Regions from separate parts of the Paenibacillus litoralis genome, predicted to be linked through region 1. Evidence: predicted binding sites of a transcription regulator. Region 1 holds the regulator's gene; the other holds the start of a gene.
What was found. Region 1 encodes LexA, which represses DNA repair genes until DNA is damaged. Its sites were predicted from a motif close to CGAACATATGTTCG; they were not measured.
Positions count from the first base shown of each region.

Region 2: a site for LexA is predicted at 9,354-9,367, ahead of uvrB (excinuclease ABC subunit UvrB). Genes of this name have one in related genera too.

Region 1 is NZ_CP176395.1:4,197,622-4,208,984, reverse strand. Features, by position in the region: gene metH (methionine synthase) at 1-2,626, opposite strand, end outside; gene ACKGJP_RS17480 (1,2-dihydroxy-3-keto-5-methylthiopentene dioxygenase) at 3,018-3,557, shown strand; gene ACKGJP_RS17475 (HAD-IA family hydrolase) at 3,624-4,427, opposite strand; gene ACKGJP_RS17470 (hypothetical protein) at 4,448-4,963, opposite strand; gene ACKGJP_RS17465 (DUF896 domain-containing protein) at 5,020-5,211, opposite strand; gene ACKGJP_RS17460 (LysM peptidoglycan-binding domain-containing protein) at 5,497-5,862, opposite strand; gene lexA (transcriptional repressor LexA) at 6,146-6,769, shown strand; gene ACKGJP_RS17450 (YjcZ family sporulation protein) at 7,488-7,586, shown strand; gene ACKGJP_RS17445 (YjcZ family sporulation protein) at 7,619-7,741, shown strand; gene glnA (type I glutamate--ammonia ligase) at 8,047-9,378, opposite strand; gene ACKGJP_RS17435 (MerR family transcriptional regulator) at 9,503-9,916, opposite strand; gene ACKGJP_RS17430 (aminotransferase class I/II-fold pyridoxal phosphate-dependent enzyme) at 9,996-11,255, opposite strand; gene hflX (GTPase HflX) at 11,352-11,363, opposite strand, start outside.
Region 2 is NZ_CP176395.1:154,361-165,723, reverse strand. Features, by position in the region: ZMP/ZTP riboswitch at 4-82, shown strand; gene ACKGJP_RS00715 (DJ-1/PfpI family protein) at 150-749, shown strand; gene ACKGJP_RS00710 (GNAT family N-acetyltransferase) at 821-1,255, shown strand; gene ACKGJP_RS00705 (6-phospho-beta-glucosidase) at 1,393-2,703, opposite strand; gene ACKGJP_RS00700 (N-acetylglucosamine kinase) at 2,696-3,682, opposite strand; gene uvrA (excinuclease ABC subunit UvrA) at 4,131-7,013, opposite strand; gene uvrB (excinuclease ABC subunit UvrB) at 7,070-9,067, opposite strand; gene ACKGJP_RS00685 (flagellar motor protein) at 9,641-10,438, shown strand; gene ACKGJP_RS00680 (flagellar motor protein MotB) at 10,422-11,207, shown strand; gene ACKGJP_RS00675 (PDZ domain-containing protein) at 11,264-11,363, opposite strand, start outside.

The sequences.
Region 1 (11,363 bases):
TAACGGAGGACGTTTTGACCCGGGTCAGCACAGGCATCGGCTGCGACGGCTTGCCGGATTCTTTGACGTCGGATTCCATGCTTTCGCGAAGTTCCTGGATCATCTTCTGTTTCTCCGCAGGATCGCTAAGCTTGTTGGCAATATCGAGTCCGTCCATCGCGTCCTTCGCATACAGCACGAGTCCTTCGTATTCCGGTGCAATTCTGGTTTTCGTAAATTTACGGGTTAGCGCGGCTCCGCCAACCAAAATCGGGACATCAATGCCCGCAGCCTTCAAGTCCTGAGCGGTGACAACCATTTGCTGGGCCGATTTAACGAGCAATCCCGACAAGCCGATCGCATCCGGCTTCTCCTTGCGGTACGCTTCGATCAACTGTTCAGGCGGCACTTTGATGCCAAGGTTGACAATCTGGTAGCCGTTGTTCGACAAAATGATTTCGACCAGGTTTTTGCCGATATCGTGAACGTCTCCCTTGACGGTCGCGAGGATTATCTTTCCTTTGACCGCCGACTCGTTCTTCTCCATGAACGGCTCGAGGAAGGCCACAGACGCCTTCATGACTTCAGCGCTTTGCAGCACCTCGGCAACGATCAATTCGTTGTTGTTGAACAATCGTCCGACTTCCTCCATGCCCCTCATCAGCGGTCCGTTGATGATTTCAAGAGGAGAATATTTGTTCATCGCTTCCTGAAGATCGGGGATCAAGCCTTCCTTCGTGCCTTCCACAACGTAGGAGCCCAAGCGCTCCTCAAGCGAAAGATTCGATATCTTCTCCTTCTTGTCGACCTTCTTCTCGCGGAAAAAGGCAACGAACTCGGCAAGCGTTTCGTCGTTCGTGTTATAAATCAGCTTTTCAGCCAGTTCCTTTTCGGCATCCGGAATGGAGGCATACCGTTCCAGCTTCTCCGTATTAACGATCGCATAGTCGAGTCCCGCTTTCGTACAGTGGTACAAGTAAACGGAGTTAAGCACCTCGCGGCCGGCATCGGGCAAACCAAAAGAAATATTGCTGAGTCCAAGAATGGTTTTACACTCCGGGTACTTTTCTTTAATCATCCGTATGCCTTCGATCGTTTCCACAGCGGAGCCGATATATTGCGGGTCTCCGGAGCCAATCGGGAACATATTCGGGTCAAAAATAATATCATGCGGCTTGAGTCCGTATTTTTTCGTTAGAAGTTCGTAGGAACGTTCGGCGACTTCCATCTTCGCTTGACGGGATACGGCCTGTCCCCGCTCATCGATCAAAATGGTGACGACCGCTGCGCCATAACGATGCAGGAGCGGCACAATGCCGGCAAATTTCGTTTCGCCGTCCTCGAGGTTAATCGAATTGACGATGGCTTTCCCTTGCGAATACTTCAAGCCAAGCTCGATGATATGATCGTATGTCGAATCGATCATGAGAGGTACTTTTACTTTTTTGACGACATGCTGCAGGAAGTTTTCCATGGCGAAAGCTTCGTCGATATCGGTATCTTGAAGATTGATATCGATCACGTGTGCGCCGTTCTTTACCTGAGCCCGGGCAACTTCGGAAGCTTCTTCGAATTTCTCTTCCTTAATCAGACGTTTGAATTTACGCGATCCGGCAATGTTCGTACGCTCACCGACCATGATCGGGCGGTTTTCCTCTTCGATATATACGGTTTCGATACCGGATACCGCCGGAGGATGAGCGCCCGTTTGCGGCCGCGGCGCGTATTGTTTGAGCGTTTCGGCCATCGCGCGAATATGGGCAGGCGTCGTTCCGCAGCAGCCGCCGGCGATGTTCAGCCAGCCTTGCTCGGCGAAGCCGGCCATTTTCTTGGCGAGCGATTCTGGCGATTCGTGATATTGGCCGTTCTCGTCAGGCAAACCGGCGTTCGGATAACAGCTGACGGCAGTTCCGGCAATATCCGAAAGCGTGCGGATATGATCGCGCATAAATTCCGGCCCGGTCGCACAGTTTAAGCCGATGGATACCGGATCGAGATGCTCTAGCGAAACGTAGAAGGATTCGATATTTTGACCTGCGAGAGTAGTTCCCATCGGCTCGATCGTACCGGAAATCATGATCGGCAGCTTGACGCCGAGCATTTCGAAGGCACGTCGAACACCGATGCTACCCGCTTTTACGTTCAGCGTATCCTGGGAAGTTTCCAGTAAAATCGCGTCAACGCCCGCCTCTATTAACGCTAGAGTCTGCTCATAGTAGCTGTCCACCAGGTCATCGAATGTTACGCCGCCGGTAACGGACAACGTTTTGGTCGTCGGTCCGAGAGCGCCCGCCACATAACGCGGCCATTCCGGCGTCGAATACTTGTTCGCCGCTTCCACAGCGAGCTTCGCTGCCACGAGGTTAATTTCCCTCGTTTTATCCTGAAGATCGTATTCCGCAAGTACGACGCTTGTCGCGCCGAACGTGTTCGTTTCGATGATATCGGAACCGGCTTCGAAATACGCTTCGTGTATTTTCGATATGATGTCGGGTCTGGTCAGCACGAGGTTTTCGTTACATCCGTCCAAGTCCTCGCCGCCGAAATCATCGGCCGTCAAATCCTCCTGCTGGATCATCGTGCCCATGGCGCCGTCCAGAATCATAATCTTTTTGCTAAGCTGCTCGCGCAGCGTCGGTTTACTCATGCTTATCATCCTTCCCCATCTCGCCCACAACGTTGTCCTATCTGTTTGCTTCATTGCTGTCCTGACCGATCGATTAGTTGCAACTTGCATCCGTTCGGTTCATGTTTAATTCCCCGTACTTCTATCGGGTAATCAAATGGTTTTCATAAGTGTATCAAACTTTCATCATTTACGAAAGTATCCTAAGCCTTCATGCCGTCAAGTCCTCTACTTTCTAGACGATTCCAAACCAGCCCCATAGCCGAAGCGCATCGACAACAAGCATCAATTCCACTATAATAAGTTTAGTCTGAACCTATGGCTCCGGTACCACCCGCAAATGGAACCGGAATTGTCCAGAAGACTATGTTATCATATGCGGGCATTAAGATGGGAGAAGGAGGAATTCAAATTGGCTGAAATACGTATTCGCAATACGAACGAACGCATTAGCGGCGAACAGAACGTTAAAGCGTTCCTTGAAAATCAAGAGGTGCTTTACGAGCATTGGAATGCCTCCAAGCTTCCGGCAGAGCTGCAAAATAAATTTGTTCTTTCCGATGATGAGAAAGCGCAAATCCTGTCCGCTTTTGATGATGAGATCAAGGATCTCGCTTCCCGCCGCGGCTATCTCACTTGGGATATCATCGCGCTGTCCGACGCCACGCCTAACATTGAAGAGCTTCTGAAAAAGTTCGAATCGGTGCATACGCATACTGAGGATGAAGTGCGTGCGATCGCTGCCGGTAAAGGCATTTTTGTAATTAAAGGCACGGACGATGTAGGATATTTCGATGTCGAACTGGAAGCGGGCGACGTCATTTCCGTTCCGGAGCACAAGCCGCATTTCTTCACGCTGATGGAAAATCGGCAAATCGTCGCCGTCCGCTTGTTTATCGAAACGGAAGGCTGGATCGCCCACCCGTTCGCAGATCCTTCTTTTAATAAATAAGCTTACGGAACTATAGACGAAAACCCGCCCTACTGTATGAACAGCGGACGGGTTTTATTGTATTTATCAATGATGATTGATCCTGTCGATGATAGCTTGAAGCTCGTTTAAGCTCTTGATTTCGTGTTTCGGCACGATTTCGTCGCTGCGGGTAACGCCGTGATGATTAATCCACGCATTATGCATGCCTACCCGATTGGAACCCAGAATGTCCGTTGTCAGCTTGTCCCCGACCATAATCCCTTCATGCGCTTCAATGCCGAGCAGCTGCATAGCGTGTTTGAAAATCGATTCCGCAGGCTTTCCTTCCCCATGTACCCCGGAAATAACGATATGATCGAAATACGTATCGAGCTCGGGAATACCCGCTATTTTCTCTTGCTGCAAATCAGGCGCTCCGTTCGTAAGCAAGAGCAGCTTGTACTTCTTTTTCAACTCGTTAAGCACTTGGAAGGTTTCCTCGTACACGTACGGTCTTGCCCGGCGCTCGGCAGGAAACTTCTCGGCCAGAAGCGCGCCGAGCTCCGCGTCGTCAACGCCAACGGCCCGCAAACCGCGCGTCCATGCTTCCTTCCTGTAGCCAGGGGCCAGATCGCCAAGCTTACGGAACTGCTCGTGATGATCGGTTCCGAAATTCGCCCATAGCCCCTCGAACGGATTGATCCCGATCATCTTCGTAAACGGGAACGTCTCGAACGTCTCGTATAACGCACGCGCCTCTTTGCGCACCGCTTCCTCAAGGTTGTCCGGCGCGATATTCGGGTAACGGACGGCCGCCTCCGTACAAGTTGCTAAGAAAGCCTCGTTTACGCTTCTGTCATCCCACAGCAACGTATCGTCAAGATCGAACAATACCGCTTTGATCGTCATTCTCCCAGTCTCCCTCGCCGTTATTTTGCCTCTTCTTTTAATGGAACGTTATTTTTCTGCGCAAACTGCTTGATTTCGGCTTGCATGCCGCTAATATCGAAGAGATTCATCAGCTTGGAAAATACCCAGCGGCGTTTTTTCTCTTTAAGCTGGACGACAACATAGCCCGGAGAAACGACGATTTCCTCGATATCATTCACTTGAAGCGCATGGTCCCCCGTAAACCGGCGGGAAACAAGTTTCGTTTTGCCGATCGACAAAAATGGCCTTCTGACCAAAAAAATAAAGGCGCCGAGCAAAACATAAGCGAGTGAAGTATACCAGAATGTTTTATCCCCTTCATTTACAGCGCTAAAGGCGACAACATTAAAAACTCCGATACTGCAAAGAATTAACGGAAGCATGTAACTTCTTCCTTTGAACTTGCGCATTTCCTCTGCGCCCGTTGCTGTGATCGCGGTTCGTCCGCTCTTCACCCGGGACTTGTTCACTTTCTTCTGATTTCGCTCGACCATTCGTTCCCACGACCGGGACATGACGAGACCCCCCATTCTTCAGATCACGCTAGTTTTGACACGTATGCTTCGCTTTGTTACTGTTTGTTCTCTTCTTCGTCTTCCACATACTTTATGGAATCGAGCTGTGTTTTCAGAGACGACTTGAATGCCTCGATATAACGCTTGCGCAGCTCGTTGCGCTCCTCCAGCTCTTGCTCCGTCAAACCTACCGTCTTCGCTTTGCGGGCCAGCTCATTAATGCGCTCGACCGTCTGATCCATATTCATTTTCAATTCCCTCCTGCGTAACCATCGAGAAGATGATATTCCAATCTTTCGTAATCATAGCGCAATCCTTATTACTTTGCCATTCCTACGCGGCTCTTGTCAAGATTTCGCAAGTAAGCGCAAGCAAATTATCCCGAATATGAAAGAGAAGAAGCTTGACGCTACAGCATGATAAACAAAAACACACCTAGCCCGGCGTCCCGGAAGGTGTGTTCTTATGAATTCATTTATATTCGGCATCAATCATTGAAGTGAGGTTCCCCTTCTAGAGAAGGGGGCTCCGCATTAAGGGAGTTCTAAGATCTGACCTTCCTGAAGCATGGCATTTTTCAGTCCGTTCAGCTTTTTGATTTTATCGACATACGCATGGATGTTCGCATCTTTTGGAGCGTGTTCACGGGCGATTTTTAACAGCGTATCTCCTTTTACCACGTCTACGCTTTTCACTGTTTCAGCGTGAAATGCAAGCGGTGCCGAAGACGTATCCTGCGCCGAAGCATAACTTTTAAAAATGGCTCCGCAGGAAAACGAGACGACAATGGCAAGCAGGAAAAAGAAAAGGCGGATAAGCTTTTTATGAGAAACGGATGTCGGTTGTTTGCGATTTGTTCTGTTCACATTTTGTCTTCTTTGGTTAATGGCTGCGTTCATGATTGGCGACCCCCAAACGTTTGTTCTGTTTCGATACCCATATCTTAATACGAACGGTTGTTTGTGTCAACATCTTTTTAGAACGTTTGTTCCCTTTTTCTGTTCGTATTTTCGAGCCGCATGCAGAGGCCGGAATAGGCGCTCTCCGCCCGCTCCATGCCCTTCTTTCGCCTCCGAACACCCAAACGAGCAATACGAACAAAAACTCGAACTTATGTTTGTACGAACTCGGGTTCTGTGCTATAATGTCGATAATTAGTTACCAAGATTAGGAGGGTTTTCGGTGGGGAAAATATCAAACCGCCAGCAGGCGATCCTTGATTTCATCAAGAACGAAGTGCGGGATAAAGGCTATCCGCCGTCCGTACGGGAAATCGGAGAAGCGGTAGGCCTTGCTTCCAGCTCGACCGTTCACGGTCACTTGGAGCGTCTTGAGAAGAAAGGCATGATTCGCCGCGACCCGACAAAGCCTCGCGCGATCGAAATAATCGGACTTCAGGACGAGTCCGCAGCAAATTTTTCGTTCTCATTTACGAGAGTGCCCGTCGTCGGGAAAGTTACTGCCGGGATGCCGATTACAGCTACGGAGAACATTGAGGACTACTTCCCGCTGCCAAACAATGTAGTGAAAGACGATGCCGTCTTCATGCTGAACATCGTCGGAGAGAGTATGATCGATGCAGGTATCCATGACGGCGATCTTGTTATCGTCCGCCAGCAGCAAACTGCAAATAACGGCGATATCGTCGTAGCGATGACCGAGGACGATGAAGCTACCGTGAAGACGTTCTATAAGGAGAAAGACCACATCCGCTTGCAGCCCCAAAACGAACACATGGAACCGATCCGATTAAAGCATGTATCTATTCTCGGCAAAGTAATCGGCGTATTCCGAAACATTCACTAATCGCTCGTCGCTCCGACCTTCAAGGACAAGCGTCTCTACTGTTCCTAGTAAAGGAATCTTCCGCAATGGAAGATTCCTTTTTTGATGTTCCCGCAACCGAAAAATCTTAAATATTTAGAGTATAATAACGACATCTATTCGTTATAGGCAGCCCATCTCAATTACTAGTAAAAAAGCTAGAATCATTTGTTATCCCCCATATACCCAGCATCGTATTCGCTTTCAAAACATTATGGGGATATGATTGGAAGGAACTTTCCTTCGAGGTAATGCCCGAAGTCACCACCATGCGCCCATTTTATTTTTGCAAAAAATTCTCCCCTTCTTTGGACTGCCGAAATTTTATTAGCATGGCGAAGGGACAACTTGAACCGGCAAAAGTAGCGGGTCCGGAAGCAGAGACAATCTCCGACTTTCGTATCTCTGAAAACAGTTGGTTCGACCATCACGTGAACGAGTCCGTTCACACTCTGTGCGATCCGTTGCGGAAACGGTCAGACATCCGATTCATCATAATCATGACGCTTTGGTTCCGCGATCGCCCTCCTTACGCCTTATAAATAATAATCGCGCCCATCAGCATTTCCCATAAAATTAATAACTATCGTCACTAACCCAATCAAAAAGCATTCGAAACCATATGATGTCATCAGGCAGCTGGTTGAAATGGCCCTTTCGGGAATATAGCCAGATGGATACCAAACAAGGAGGGATTTCGATGTCGTTGGGTGGAGCTTTCACGTCGACCGGCACGATTTTGGTATTGTTCATTTTGTTGGTCATTGTCGCCTGTTCCGTTTGCGGATTCGGCTACTGATTTCATCGTAAGAAAGAATGGAGGGGAACCGAATGAGCGAAATTGCTGAAGTTCGCGGTTATGGGAATCGAGGATTTACTTCCACCGGCGTAATCCTGGTTCTTTTTATCTTGCTGGTCATTGTCGCTTGCGCTTGCGTTAGCTCTTGGTGTTAATAAGCGAATGCATAACAGGAGGGATCGCTTTTTGTTCCCTTCTACATAACCATACTTTTCATTTTAGGCTCTTCAGTATAAATAGCGAATGTACTCCCCTAGTCATTTATCCAAGGCGTATGATATCGTCTTACTCGTGAAAGCGAAAGCGCTCTACGTTTATGTCATACGATTTATTAAAGCAGCATATTTCTAGCCCAACAAAAAAAGCTGACGCCGTATAAATTTCGGCGTCAGCTCGCAGCCAAAAGGCTGTTTTCTCAAAAAATGCGTTTTTGAATAGGAAGCGTCAAGAGCTTCCTCAATTAGTACAACGTAATATACTGCTCGCGTTCCCATGGGTGCACTTGCGTGCGGTACATATCCCACTCGATTTCTTTAAGCTCAAAGAAGTGAGTCAGCGCATGCTCGCCGAGCGCTTCGCAAACGACTTCGTTGCGGATCAGCTCAGCCAACGCTTCCTTCAGATCGGACGGCAAGCTAGGAATGCCTTGCTCTTCCCTTTCTTCCTCGGACATGACATAAATGTTGCGGTCCGTCGGTGCCGGCAGACTCAATTTGTTCTGAATGCCGTCAAGTCCCGCTTTCAGCATGACTGCGAGCGCCAAGTACGGGTTTGCCGCCGGATCCGGGTTACGAACCTCAACGCGCGTGCTCAAACCGCGGGAAGCCGGAATACGAATCATCGGACTGCGGTTGCTTGCAGACCAAGCTACATAACAAGGTGCTTCATAGCCGGGAACAAGACGCTTGTACGAGTTGACGGTCGGGTTCGTAATGGCGGTGAAAGAACGGGCATGCTTCAGAATACCTGCCATATAGTGGCGGGCGGTCGCGCTCAGGCCCAGTTTGTCTTTCTCGTCATAGAACGCGTTAACGTTGCCTTTGAACAGCGATTGGTGACAGTGCATACCGGAACCGTTAACCCCGAACAGCGGCTTCGGCATAAACGTTGCATGCAGACCGTGCTGTCTTGCAATCGTTTTGACGACGAGTTTGAAGGTTTGGATCTGGTCGGCCGCTTTAATCGCATCGGCATATTTAAAGTCGATTTCATGTTGTCCAGGCGCTACCTCGTGGTGAGAAGCTTCGATCTCAAAGCCCATTTCTTCAAGCGTCAATACGATTTCGCGACGGCAATTTTCCCCTAGATCCGTCGGAGCAAGGTCGAAGTATCCGCCTTGGTCGTTCAGTTCCATTGTCGGGTTGCCCTTCTCGTCCGTTTTGAACAGGAAGAATTCCGGTTCCGGGCCTACGTTCATCGCCGTATAACCCATCTCTTCGGCTTCCTTCAGCGCACGCTTCAGGATTCCGCGCGGATCGCCCGGGAATGGCCGGCCATCCGGCAAATAAATATCACAGATCAAGCGAGCTACGCGATCCTCGGCTACCCAAGGGAAAATCACCCATGTGCTCAAATCGGGATACAAGTACATATCGGATTCTTCAATACGAACATAACCCTCGATTGAAGAGCCGTCGAACATCATTTTGTTGTCAAGCGCCTTCTCCAATTGGCTAAGTGGAATTTCGACATTTTTGATGGAGCCGAGCAAATCAGTAAACTGCAGGCGGATAAAACGAACGTTCTGTTCCTTTGCAATGCGAAGAATGTCTTCTTTCGTGTAGTTTACCATCTTGCAATCTCCTCCTCATAAGTAATCCCCACAAAGTGAAGCGGACGCTTCGGGGCTGTTTCCTGGTACTTCTTTATAATCTTCATAGAATGCACTCAAACATTATAGCATAGAACCCACGATGCTATCTCTTTGTATAGAATCTCGACAGCTCGCCTTGGATCAAGGAAACCTGACCAGGCCGTTTGGCGCCGATCAGCTGCTGCTTGAGCATTTTGTGCAGCTGGGTTTCCGACATTTCTTTACGCTTCACTTCGGACTGCTCGTCGATGAAGGTCGCTTCCTCCGAGCTCTCGGACATCGGAAGCAAAACTTGCTTAATGCCGGCGATATTGACGCCCTTCTCGATCAAGCTTTTGATTTCGAGCAGCCGCTCGACGTCGTTGAACGAATACAACCGCTGATTGCCGCCGGTACGAGCCGGCATAACGAGCTCATGCTGTTCGTAATACCGGATTTGCCTTGCAGTCAGATCGGTCAGCTTCATGACGATGCCGATTGGAAATAATGCCATATTGCGGCGAATGTCATCACTCATACCGAATCACTCCTGTGATCGTTTCATACCATTTATTGTACCTTCGTTACAAAAAGGTGTCAAGTTATGTTAGGTTTAATCACAGAATATTCAGAAGTTTTCGATCGGCTAAATGCTGAATGGCGGTCAAAACGCCAAACTTTACATGCGCATATGTCAATCCGCCCTGCATGTAGGCTATGTAAGGTTCTCTGATCGGCGCATCGGCCGACAGTTCCAAACTACCGCCTTGAATAAACGTTCCCGCCGCCATAATGACGGGATGCTCGTAGCCCGGCATGTCCCAAGGCTCCGGCACGACATGCGAGTCTACGGCAGCCGCTTTCTGAATGCCTTGCACGAATGCTATCAGGTGCTCCGGACCTGTAAAACGGATCGCCTGAATCAGATCGGTCCGCGTATCCTGCCAGCGGGGATGCGTCTCGAAGCCAAGCTGCTCAAATACGGCGGAGGCGAAAATGCTCCCCTTCACCGCTTGTCCGACCAAATGCGGCGCCAAAAACAGTCCCTGATACATGCTGCGGGTCGCTCCCAGCATCGCGCCGACCTCGCCGCCGATTCCAGGGGCAGTCAGCCTGTATGCGGCAAGATCGACATACGCTTGCTTGCCGGCGATATAGCCGCCCGACGGCGCAATCCCGCCTCCCGGGTTTTTGATCAGCGAGCCGGCGATCAGATCGACGCCTACCTCCGTCGGCTCCACCGCTTCCGTGAATTCCCCGTAGCAGTTATCCACGAAGACGATCACATCAGGCTTGATATTTTTTACGAAGCGAACCATTTCTCCGATCTGCTCCACGGTAAAAGAAGGCCGCCAATCGTAACCGCGCGACCGCTGGATGCCGATTACTTTCGTATTTGCCGTAATGCCTGCTTCAATGGCAGCCCAATCCGGTTTGCCGCCATTCGCGAGCGGAATTTCCCCGTACTCGACCCCCCAGTCGCCCAAGGAGCCGCGGCCGTCGCCCGCCGAGCCGATCACCTTATGCAGCGTGTCGTATGGTTTCCCGGTTATGTACAGCAGCTTGTCTCCCGGACGCAGGACGCCGAACAGCGCGGTTCCGATCGTATGCGTCCCGGAAACAAAATGAGGTCTGACAATGGCCGCTTCCGCTCCGAAAACGTCCGCATAGACGAGATCCAGCACCTCCCGCCCTCTATCGTTATACCCGTAGCCGGTCGAGGAAGCAAAATGATAATCGCTCACCTTATGCTTCTGAAACGCTTGGATCACTTTCCATTGATTCGTATCGATCAGCTTGTCCGCCGCCATCAGCCTGTCTGCGATCAAGCGTTCCGCCTTCTCCATCAAATTCGTAATTGCCGCTGAAAATGTCATGACTGCTCTCGCTCTCCCCCTCATTTTCCTGGAAACATGCAAATCCGCCGCTTCAGCGTAATGACGCCAAGCAGCGGATATTTACCTATTATAACGTTAACGGTCGTA
Region 2 (11,363 bases), 4.0 Mb from region 1:
AATCGAACGATGCGTAACTGGCGTAAACATGGAGAACCATGAGGGAGCGCATCGATAACGGCCGTACGCCTGGGCGAAGTGCTTGATCTTGCGATCGAGTGCTTCTTTTTGTTATTCGAATCCGAATGAAGGAAAGGCGGGTGAACGGCTTGAGGATCGCGTACATTTTGTTCGACGGGATGACGTCCTTGGATTTTATCGGCTTTTATGACGCCGTATCGTGGCTGAAAATCATGAAAGCAAAGGAAGACTTAACGTGGGATCTATGCGCGGACAAAGCGGAAATTACCGACGATCGCGGCATGACGATCAAAATCGGGCATGTTCGCCCCGATCTGTCCGGTTACGATGTCGTATTCGTTCCGGGCGGAATACCCACGAGGCAGCTGAGGCACGACGCCGATTTCATCGCCTGGCTGCAGACGGCCGCCAAAGCCGAATACAAGGTGTCCGTATGCACAGGTGCGTTGCTGCTGGGAGCCGCCGGCTTTCTGAACGGCAAGCAGGCTACGACGAATCCGTCCGCCTACGATCTGCTCGCGCCCTATTGCGACACCGTGCTCAAAACCCGCATCGTCCGTGACGGCAACGTTTTTACCGGCGGCGGCGTTTCCGCCTCTATCGACCTGGGGTTGTTTTTCGTAGAGTCGCTAGCGGGCATCGATTTCGTCAGGAAGGTTCAGGCAGCCATGGATTATCCTTATTATCGCCCCGGCCGAATGACGGACCTAGACATGCCTTTTGATTAATCGAAACGGGAGTGAGAACGATACTTATTAGACCGCTTCAAAATGGCGAAGGAGCCGCTATCGACGCCTTGATGGCGCAATATCCGCTGCAGTTTCCGAGCTTTGTCAGAATGAGGTATCCGGACCGGTGGCGGTCGTTCTGGGAAGCTGAAGGCTGCAAGCCTAGCGCTTACTATGTGGCGCTTGCCGGCGATGGAGAAATCGCGGGACATACCGGTTTTATTTACAATGATGAGGTCGGGCTTTATGAAATCGTAGGCGTCGTCGTTTCCAAGGAGCATGCGCGTCAGGGAATCGGCAGAGCGTTGATCGACCACGTTTGCAGGGACATTCGGGAGCAAGATGCCGCCAAAGTAATGCTCTATACGCTCGGCCATGCCGATACCGGGCCTACACTTCGCTTTTATCGCGATCTGGGCTTTGAAACGGCCGCCTGGGAAAAAGATTACTTTGCCCCCGCCTTCGATAGGGTCACGTTCGTGAAAACGCTGCGGAAGGAATATTGAATGCTGCTTGATAAGCGTAACATTAGTTCGGCGTCCTTATTATACCCAGACAGCCTACCTCTCCTACTTTTAACCACAAGGTATGAAAACAGTCCGGTGCTGTAAGATACAACCCGGACTGTTCGTTCATTGCCCCCCTAGGAGCGAAAAAAGTTCGGCAAATATGCTTTATGCTGCTCGAGCATTTCGTTCAGCATCTTCTCGGCAACATTCGCCGACGGCACAAGCGGATGATGCGTCAACGCCTGCAGCGCAAGCCCGCGATCGCCGTGAACGGCCGCTTCGATGGCCAACTGCTCGTAGCATTTGACTGCGTGGATCAAGCCTTTGGCCGCAAGCGGAATGTGCGATACCGGAAGCGGAATCGGCCCCTGCTTCGTTACGACACAGTTGACCTCGATACAAGCATCCGCCGGTAGGAAATCGAGAATGCCGCGATTGCTTACGTTAAGCGTTTGAATGTCGCGCGTATCGTTGTACAGCGATTTCATCAGGTTAACCGCCGCTTCGGAATAGTAGGCGCCGCCGCGTTTTTCAAGCTGCTTCGGCTTTTCCGACAGGTTCGGATCCTTATACAGCTCGAAAAGCTCGTCCTCTACCCGCTTCACCACCTCGGCGCGGGTTCCTTCCTTAGCCGAAGACGTCTGCTGCTCCTCGAACATTTCCTTTTGCAAATAGTAATATTTCAAGTAGTAGGATGGAATGGCACCCAGCGAACGAATCAGCTCAGCGTTCCAGTTCAAGCCCGGCACGTTCTTGGCAGAGTACGCTTCGCCTTCGGCAAGCAGCTCCTCCAACTTCGATTCCCCGTCGATGCGCACCTGCGTGATCCAGTGCAGATGGTTCAAGCCAACGAATTCGGCGTAAATGCGATCGGCCTTGACGTCATATAGACCCGTCAGCCATTTATATACGCCGATCGGCGCGTTGCACAAGCCGATCGAGCGGATGGATGAATATTTCTGTATCGCTTCCGTCACCATCCCGGCGGGATTCGTAAAGTTAAGCAGCCATGCATCCGGACACAGCTCCTCCATATCGCGGCAGATGTCCAGCAATGCGGGAATCGTGCGAAGCGCCTTCATCATACCGCCTGGGCCAGTCGTCTCTTGGCCGATAACGCCGTATTTGAGCGGAATCGTTTCGTCCCATATCCGTGCCTGCAGGAGGCCCACGCGCATTTGCGTAGAAACGAAATGCGCCCCCTGCAGCGCTTCGCGGCGATCAAGCGTGAGTCGAAGGGAAATCGGCAATCCCGATTTCTCGACCATCCGTTGTGCCAGCTGTCCGACGATCCGCAGCTTATGCTCGCCTTTCGGAATGTCGACTAACCAAATGTCGGTCACCGGGAACCTCTCATGATTCAGGATAAAGCCTTCGATCAGTTCCGGCGTGTAGGAGGAGCCTCCGCCGATGACGACAACCTTCAATCCGTTTGCGTTACTCACTTTGTCCACTTCCTTCCAAGTTGTTGATGGCGCTCAGCCGTTCGTAGACATCCGACTCGATGGCAGCTCCCGCTTTATCCATCGCAAGCAATACGGCACCGACTACCGGCTCCATGGTTAGAACCCGCAAGCTGCAGCCGGGTGCGACTGCATGCGCATACGCTTCGATGTAGGGGTGAACGAATTTGGCATCCCCTCTCGTCAGCACGCTCCCTGCGAGGACAAGATCGAATACTTCTTCCTGCATACTAAGCTTCTTAATCACGGCAGCTGCAGATTTACCAATTTCGACGCCTTGATGGCGCAATATGGTTATCGCCGCTCCGTCGCCTGCTTCTGCCGCCTCAAACAACAGCTTTACAGCCTGAAGCGGTACTCTGCGCGGATGATCGAGAAAGTCGTGAAACATCTTTTCCGCACCGTCAAACCCGAATGCGTTCAGCAGGAGATCCGTTAGCAGTGTCGGTTCTTCCCGTCCTTCCCACGAGCGTATGACGGCTCTAAAGGCCTCGGTCGCAAGAAAGCTTCCTCCGCCCCAATCGCCGTAATCGTGGCCAAAGCCGCCGCATTGATACGTCTGACCGCTGCGGTTGATGCCGGCGCTATTAATGCCACTGCCGCATATCGCCACGATGCCATAGGGCCGGTACGTCCCTGCCCGCAGCGCGATAATCGTATCGCAAGCCAAATCGTGATTGGCTATACCCAGCTCCGTCACCATCGGGCGAAGGATGCGAAAATCGGCTTCACGGTCTGCACCGGCAAGTCCGTAATAAGCGAAATCGATTTGCGAAGCCGTAACATCCGCTTGGCGGAGCGCTTGCTCGACCGCATCATGCAGACTTCGTCTCGCTATTTCCAAATCGATCTGATGATTACCGCAGCCGCTTCGGCCGCTGCCTCTTATCCGTCCTTGTTCGTCCGTAATGACGGCGACCGTTTTGCTTCCCCCTGCGTCCAACCCCAGATAATAGGCCACTTTGCCCTCTCCTTTATCGCTTATACGCGTCGCCGCTCTCGTCCTGGAACACGACAACCGCCTTTTGATAGCGCCGTATAACACTTTCCAACGAAAGTTAAAACGGTTTAATTTTTGAGCAAAAAAATTATAAACCGCCAATATCACTTCTGAATACAAGTCCCGATAATGTTTATAATTTTTTTGAATAATAATACTACAATTACTCAATACCTAATCATAGGCTTGCGCTACATTTAGCAAATGTTTAAGGGCTTTAATTTTGTGATTTTAGTCTATTCGCTTTCTTCGCTTCTGTCAATCACTAGACCGGACATAAAGGGTACGGAAATCCTTGGGCATTCTTGGATCCAAACGTTTGCAGGTTAGCGGAATGGTGAGCATGGCTTTTAGCAGCAATCGCAAAAAAAGAGGGGGCCTCAATCGCTCCCTCTCTTCCGCATATCGACTATAAAACCGCTTTTTCCAGCTCGCGCTGCTGCTGCTCCACCGCTTCGGTCCTTGCGCGGTCGCGCTCCAGGATGGGCTTCAGGTATTTCCCTGTGTATGAGCCTTCCACGCGAACAACCTGCTCCGGCGTTCCGGTCGCAATAATCGACCCGCCGCGGCTGCCGCCTTCCGGTCCAAGATCGATCAAATAGTCAGCCGTCTTAATGACGTCCAGGTTATGCTCGATAACCAGCACCGTTTCGCCGTTGTCGACAAGTCGGTGAAGCACGCGAAGCAGCCTGTCGATATCGTCGATGTGCAGCCCCGTCGTCGGCTCGTCGAGAATATAGATCGACTTGCCGGTGCTGCGCCGGTACAGCTCCGCCGCAAGCTTCACGCGCTGCGCTTCGCCGCCCGACAAAGTCGTTGCCGGCTGGCCGATCTTCATATAGCCGAGTCCGACATCGAATAACGATTGCATTTTACGGTGAACCCGCGGAATGTTTTTGAAAAACTCGCAAGCATCCTCAATCGTCAGTTCCAGCACTTCCGCGATATTTTTGCCTTTGTATTTCACTTCCAGCGTCTCGCGGTTGTAGCGCTTGCCCTTACATACCTCGCACGGTACGTAAACATCCGGCAGGAAGTGCATCTCGATCCGGATAATCCCGTCGCCGCGGCAAGCTTCGCATCTTCCGCCTTTGACATTAAAGCTGAAGCGGCCTTTCTTGTAGCCGCGCACCTTAGCTTCCGTGGTAGCCGAGTACACATCGCGGATGTCGTCGAACACGCCGGTATACGTAGCCGGATTGGAACGCGGGGTGCGTCCGATCGGCGACTGGTCGATGTCGATAACCTTCTCGACATGCTCCAGGCCAAGCATCTGCTTATGCTCGCCCGGACGTGTCTTCGCGCCGTTCAACTCGCGTGCCAGCGACTTATAAAGAATATCGTTAATCAACGTGCTCTTGCCGGAGCCGGATACGCCTGTCACGCAAGAAAACACGCCGAGCGGTACCTTCAGATTGACGTTCCGCAGGTTGTTTTCCTTGGCTCCCTTGACTTCCAGCCATTTGCCGTTCGTTTTGCGGCGCTCCGCAGCCACGGGAATGAACTTCCGTCCGCTCAAATATTGGCCGGTGAGGGAGTTCGGATCCTCCATAATTTCCTTTGGCGTTCCTTGAGCAATGACCTGGCCGCCGTGAATGCCCGCTCCGGGACCGATGTCGATAACGTAATCGGCCGCAAGCATCGTATCCTCGTCATGCTCGACGACGATGAGTGTATTGCCCAGATCGCGCATATGCTCGAGCGTACGAATCAGACGGTCGTTGTCACGCTGGTGCAGACCGATGCTCGGCTCGTCCAGAATGTACAGAACGCCCATCAGACTTGAGCCCACCTGCGTGGCGAGGCGAATCCGCTGCGCTTCTCCGCCGGATAACGTTCCAGCCGCACGGCTGAGCGACAAGTAATCCAGTCCGACGTTTACGAGGAAGCCGAGACGCGATTTGACTTCCTTCAAAATCAAATGGCCGATTGCCAGTTCCTTCTCGTTCAGATTCAAGCCTTCAAAAAACTCCTGGGCATCGCCGATCGACAGACCTGTAGCAAACGCGATATTTTTATTGTTGATCGTCACGGCAAGGCTCTCGGGCTTCAACCGCTGCCCTTTACAGCGGCCGCACGGCTTCGCGCTCATGTAAGCTTCAATATATTCGCGGATGCCGTCCGATCCGGTTTCCCGGTAACGGCGCTCCAGGTTCCTGACAATACCCTCGAACGGCACGAGCGCTTCTTTCGTTTGGCCGAAGTCGTTCTCATAGCGGAAACGTACTTTCTCTCCGCCTGTACCGTACATCAGCACCTTCATTTGCTCGGCCGACAGCTCCCTGACCGGCACCTCGCGCGAAATGCCGTAATGTGCGCAGACCGACGCAAGAAATTGCGGGTAGTAGTTGGACGTGCTGCCTGCCCAAGCTTCAAAAGCCCCTTCCTCGATCGTCTGATCGGCATTCGGCACGAGCAGCTCGGGATCGACGATCATCTTCACGCCAAGCCCGTCGCAATCCGGACATGCCCCGAACGGGCTGTTGAAAGAGAACATCCGCGGGGCCAGCTCTTCGATACTGAAGCCGCACTCCGGACAAGCGAGATTTTGGCTGAACAGCAACTCCTCATGCTCCATGACATCGACGATAACGCGTCCGTCGGCAAGCTTCAGCGCCGTCTCAAGCGAATCCGCCAGCCTCGCGTGCACGTCATCTTTAACGACGATCCGGTCGACTACGACTTCAATGGAATGCTTCTTGTTTTTCTCGAGCTCGATTTTCTCGGACAAATCGAGAATTTCGCCGTTGACGCGCACCCGTACGAAGCCCTGCTTCTGAATGTCGGTAAACAGCTTGCTGTGCTCGCCCTTGCGGCCCGATACGATCGGCGCGAGAATTTGCAGCTTCGTGCGCTCCGGATATTCCATAATGCGGTCGACCATCTGCTCGACGGTCTGCGACGTAATTTCAATACCGTGTTCGGGACAATGCGGGCGTCCGATGCGGGCGAACAACAGCCGCAAGTAATCGTAAATTTCCGTTACGGTGCCGACCGTCGAACGCGGGTTGCGGCTCGTCGTCTTCTGATCGATCGAGATGGCCGGCGACAAGCCGTCAATCGAATCGACATCCGGCTTATCCATTTGGCCTAGAAATTGTCTCGCATACGCCGACAACGACTCGACATAGCGGCGTTGTCCTTCCGCATAAATCGTATCGAACGCGAGCGACGACTTGCCCGATCCGCTCAGCCCGGTCAGCACGACGAAACGGTCCCGCGGGATCGTCACGTCGATATTTTTGAGATTGTGTGCCCGCGCGCCCTTGATGACGATGCTTTCGTTTGCCACTTGCGTTTCCCCATCCTTTCGGTCTTCCCACATTCGAATCTTATGTTAGGCGCCGGTTATTCCTGCGCTTTCAACTCCATAATCGCGTCACGAAGCTCGGCGGCGCGCTCGAACTGCAAACTTTTGGCCGCTTCCTTCATCTCCACCTGCAGACGCTCGATCAGCGAGGTCCTGTCTTTCTTCGACATCTTGCCCTGCTTGATATCGGTCAAGTAATCGGCCTTCTGTTCGGCTACCTTGGTCGCTTCGATGACGTCGCGCACCTTCTTCTTAATCGTCATCGGCGTAATGCCAAGCTGCTCGTTGTGAGCTTCCTGGATCGCACGACGCCGGCGCGTTTCGGTAATCGCCTTGTCCATCGAGTCGGTTATTTTGTCGGCGTACATAATGACGCGCCCGTCCGCATTCCGCGCCGCGCGGCCGATCGTCTGGATCAGCGAGCGCTCCGCCCGCAAGAAGCCTTCCTTATCCGCATCCAAAATCGCCACGAGCGATACCTCCGGCAAGTCGAGCCCTTCCCGGAGAAGGTTGATCCCGACAAGCACATGAAAGGTGCCCAACCGCAAATCGCGTAATATTTGCAGCCGTTCAAGCGTCTTTATGTCGGAGTGAAGATAACGCACTTTGATGCCGACTTCCTTCAAATAATCGGTTAAATCCTCGGCCATCTTCTTGGTCAGCGTGGTAACCAGAACCCTTTCGTCCTTCGCGATACGATCGTTGATCTCGCTGAGCATATCGTCGATTTGCCCCTTCGACGGACGCACCTCGATAATCGGATCGAGCAAACCGGTCGGACGAATAATTTGCTCCACCATGCTCGGGCAGTGTTCGAGCTCATAGGGCCCCGGCGTTGCAGATACGTAAATCGCTTGGGTCATCTTCTCTTCGAATTCCTCGAATCGCAGAGGACGGTTGTCTAGCGCCGACGGCAGGCGGAAACCATGTTCGACGAGCATTTCCTTGCGTGCCCGGTCGCCCTTATACATGGCTCGGACTTGAGGAAGCGACACATGCGACTCGTCGACGACGAACAGCATATCGTCAGGGAAAAAATCAAGCAGCGTATACGGCGTTGCTCCGCGTTCGCGGAACGTTAACGGTCCCGAATAGTTCTCGATGCCCGAACAGAAGCCCATCTCCAGCATCATTTCGATGTCGTAACGGGTGCGCTGCTCCAGCCGCTGCGCCTCGAGAAGCTTATTCGCCTCGCGAAGTTCGGCAAGACGTTCTTCAAGCTCCCGCTCAATATTGACGATCGCCCGTTTCATCGTATCCTCTCGCGTTACGAAGTGAGAAGCCGGAAATATCGCCACATGTTCGCGCTCCCCGATGATTTCGCCCGTCAGCACGTTGATTTCAGTGATGCGTTCGATCTCGTCTCCGAACAGCTCGACGCGAATGGCATGCTCGTTCCCCGATGCGGGGAATATTTCGACTACGTCGCCCCTCACGCGGAAGGTGCCCCTTGTGAAGCTGATGTCATTCCGCTGGTATTGGATATCGACGAGACGGTGCAAAAGCTCATTTCGCGACCGCTCCATGCCGACGCGCAGCGACAGAACGAGCTCGCCGTACTCTTTAGGAGAACCGAGGCCGTAAATGCATGAAACGCTCGCCACGATGATGACGTCACGGCGCTCGAAAAGCGAGCTTGTCGCCGAGTGGCGCAGCTTGTCGATCTCATCATTGATGCTGGAATCTTTCTCGATGTAGGTGTCGGTGGATGGGATGTAAGCTTCCGGCTGGAAGTAATCGTAGTAACTGACGAAGTATTCGACGGCATTGTTCGGAAAAAATTCTTTGAATTCGCTGTGCAGTTGAGCGGCCAGCGTTTTGTTGTGCGCCATGACCAGAGTCGGCCGGTTCAATTGTGCGATGACATTTGCGATCGTGTACGTTTTCCCTGTGCCGGTCGCTCCGAGCAGCGTTTGGTGTATGCTGCCTTTCTGCACCCCGTCGACAAGATCCTGAATCGCCTTCGGCTGATCGCCCTGCGGTGCAAATTCGGATACCAGCTCAAACTTTTTGCTGCTTAGCACAATATCGCTCATGCATCCCCCACCCGTTTATTAGTAAAGTTATTATTATAGTAAACCGTAATAGAAACGCCTAAACGTTGTTTCAGAAATCAACTTAGGGTGTGGCGGACGATTCCGCCGAATCCTCGCTGAGGAAGGCTTATGCATCGAACAAGGCTGCAGAACAAGAGCGCCGATTCGATCCTCGGGCCTTTATCCGGTATGACCATCATTGTTCGCTTCCAAGCCTTCCCACATACGCCGCGGGCCATATATTTATGCGCTTTTGCCCTACAGGGAGGCTGCCGCCCCTCGAGTGCAAACAATCGTTCGCACGGAAACACTCTAAACTTTCCCAGCGCACGTTCCGATATAAAGTTATATGAAAACGGCGGCAGGAGCGCGACTGGAAAATGCGTTGCCGCAAGCCGCTATCTATCGAATCGGCAAGAGGCTGCCAAGCCGTATCAAATCCCAGTAAATAACATCATATAGGAATGTTTGTTCCCGTTTCATTATACCGCTTTTCCTTCATTCTTGCAAACGGAGACAACTTCCTTTCTTCTCCAGAGGCGATTATTTCTAAGATAAATCAGAGGTGACGACGTGGATATTACAACATTATTAGGTATCATTTTAGGGCTTGCCGCGCTGATCGGCGGGTATATGTGGGACGGCGGCCATCTGAGCGCCCTGTTCATCCCCAGCGCAATGCTTATCGTATTCGGCGGAACCTTCGGCGCAATAGCCGTTTCCTTCCCGATGTCTCGACTGAAGGAGCTTCCCAAGGCGTTCTCCATGGCATTCAAGGAATCGAAGCGTAACCCGAACGCCATCATCGACGAAATCGTCGACATGGCTACGATTGCCAGACGCGAAGGCGTTCTTGCCCTGGAACAACGGGCGCAGGAGCACCCGAACGCTTTTCTGAAGGAAGGGCTGATGATGGTCGTCGACGGAACTGATCCGGAGCTGACCCGTCAAATTCTGGAGTTGGAAATGGATGCGCTCGAACACCATCATGAAGGCTATGCCAAAGTATTCGAAGCGGCCGGCGCTTTTGCACCGACCATGGGGATTATCGGTACCGTAATGGGCCTCATCCACGTTCTCGGCAACTTAGCCGATCCGGACGCGCTGGGTCCTGCGATCGCGGTCGCGTTTACGGCCACGTTATACGGCGTCAGCAGCGCCAACGTCCTTTATTTGCCGATCTCGAACAAAATCAAAATCCGCAGCAAAGAACAAATATCCGAAATGGAACTGATGCTGGAAGGCATTTTGGCGCTGCAAGCAGGCGAGAACCCGCAGCTGATCAAGAAAAAGCTTACCTCCTTCCTCCATCAGGACAAGACGAGGAATAAAGCTCCGGAAGCAGGTGGAGACAATGGCGAGGAGAAATAAGGGCAAGCACCAGGAACACGAAAACCATGAACGCTGGCTGATCACCTATGCCGATTTGATTACGCTTCTGCTTATCTTTTTCGTCATTATGTATGCCATGAGCAAAGTGGATAAATCGAAATTCGATATTCTAGCCCAGACGCTCCATTATCAATTCAAAAAATCCGATACCATGGTGCCGAGCGGTTCCGGCTTTATCGGAAGCACCGACATCGGCCGGGGTACCGACGGCGAGGAACCTCGGAAGAGCGATACGACGGAGGAAACCGAAGCGCAGAAGAAAATGCGCGAGGAACGCGAGAAGAAGGAAAAGGAACTCCAGGACTTGCTGCAAAAAATCAATCAGTACGTCACCGAAAACCAGCTGCAGAACCAAGTTTTCGTTGCAGATACGCAGCGGGGCGTCGCCGTAACGCTGAATGATTTGTTTCTGTTCGATCTGGGTAAAGCGGACTTGAAGCAAGGCGCCTTTCCGGTCCTCGACAAGCTGTCGAGCCTGTTCCAGACGCTGAAGGCCAAGATCAGCATTGAGGGACATACCGACAACCTGCCGCTGGCCACCGGCTCCGCGTTCAAGGATAATCTAGGCTTGTCCTTCGAACGGTCGGCATCCGTTTCCCGGTATTTTACGGACAAGTCCAAGCTGCCTGCCGACATGTTCATCTCCGCCGCTTACGCGGATACGAAACCGGTGGCTCCTAACGATACCGCCGAGAACCGGCAAAAAAACCGCCGCGTCGAAATTATCGTGCTGCGCGAAAATCCATAACAGCAAGCCCCATGACCGCCGGAAGGCAATCATGGGGCTTTATTTACGGGTACGCGCTACAACGTCTCGGACTGATCGTTTTTACGAAGCCCTTTCCAGCGTGAAAGAAAGAATGCGGCGACCGTCAGCTCCCGCTGCTTCTCACTGACGAAATAC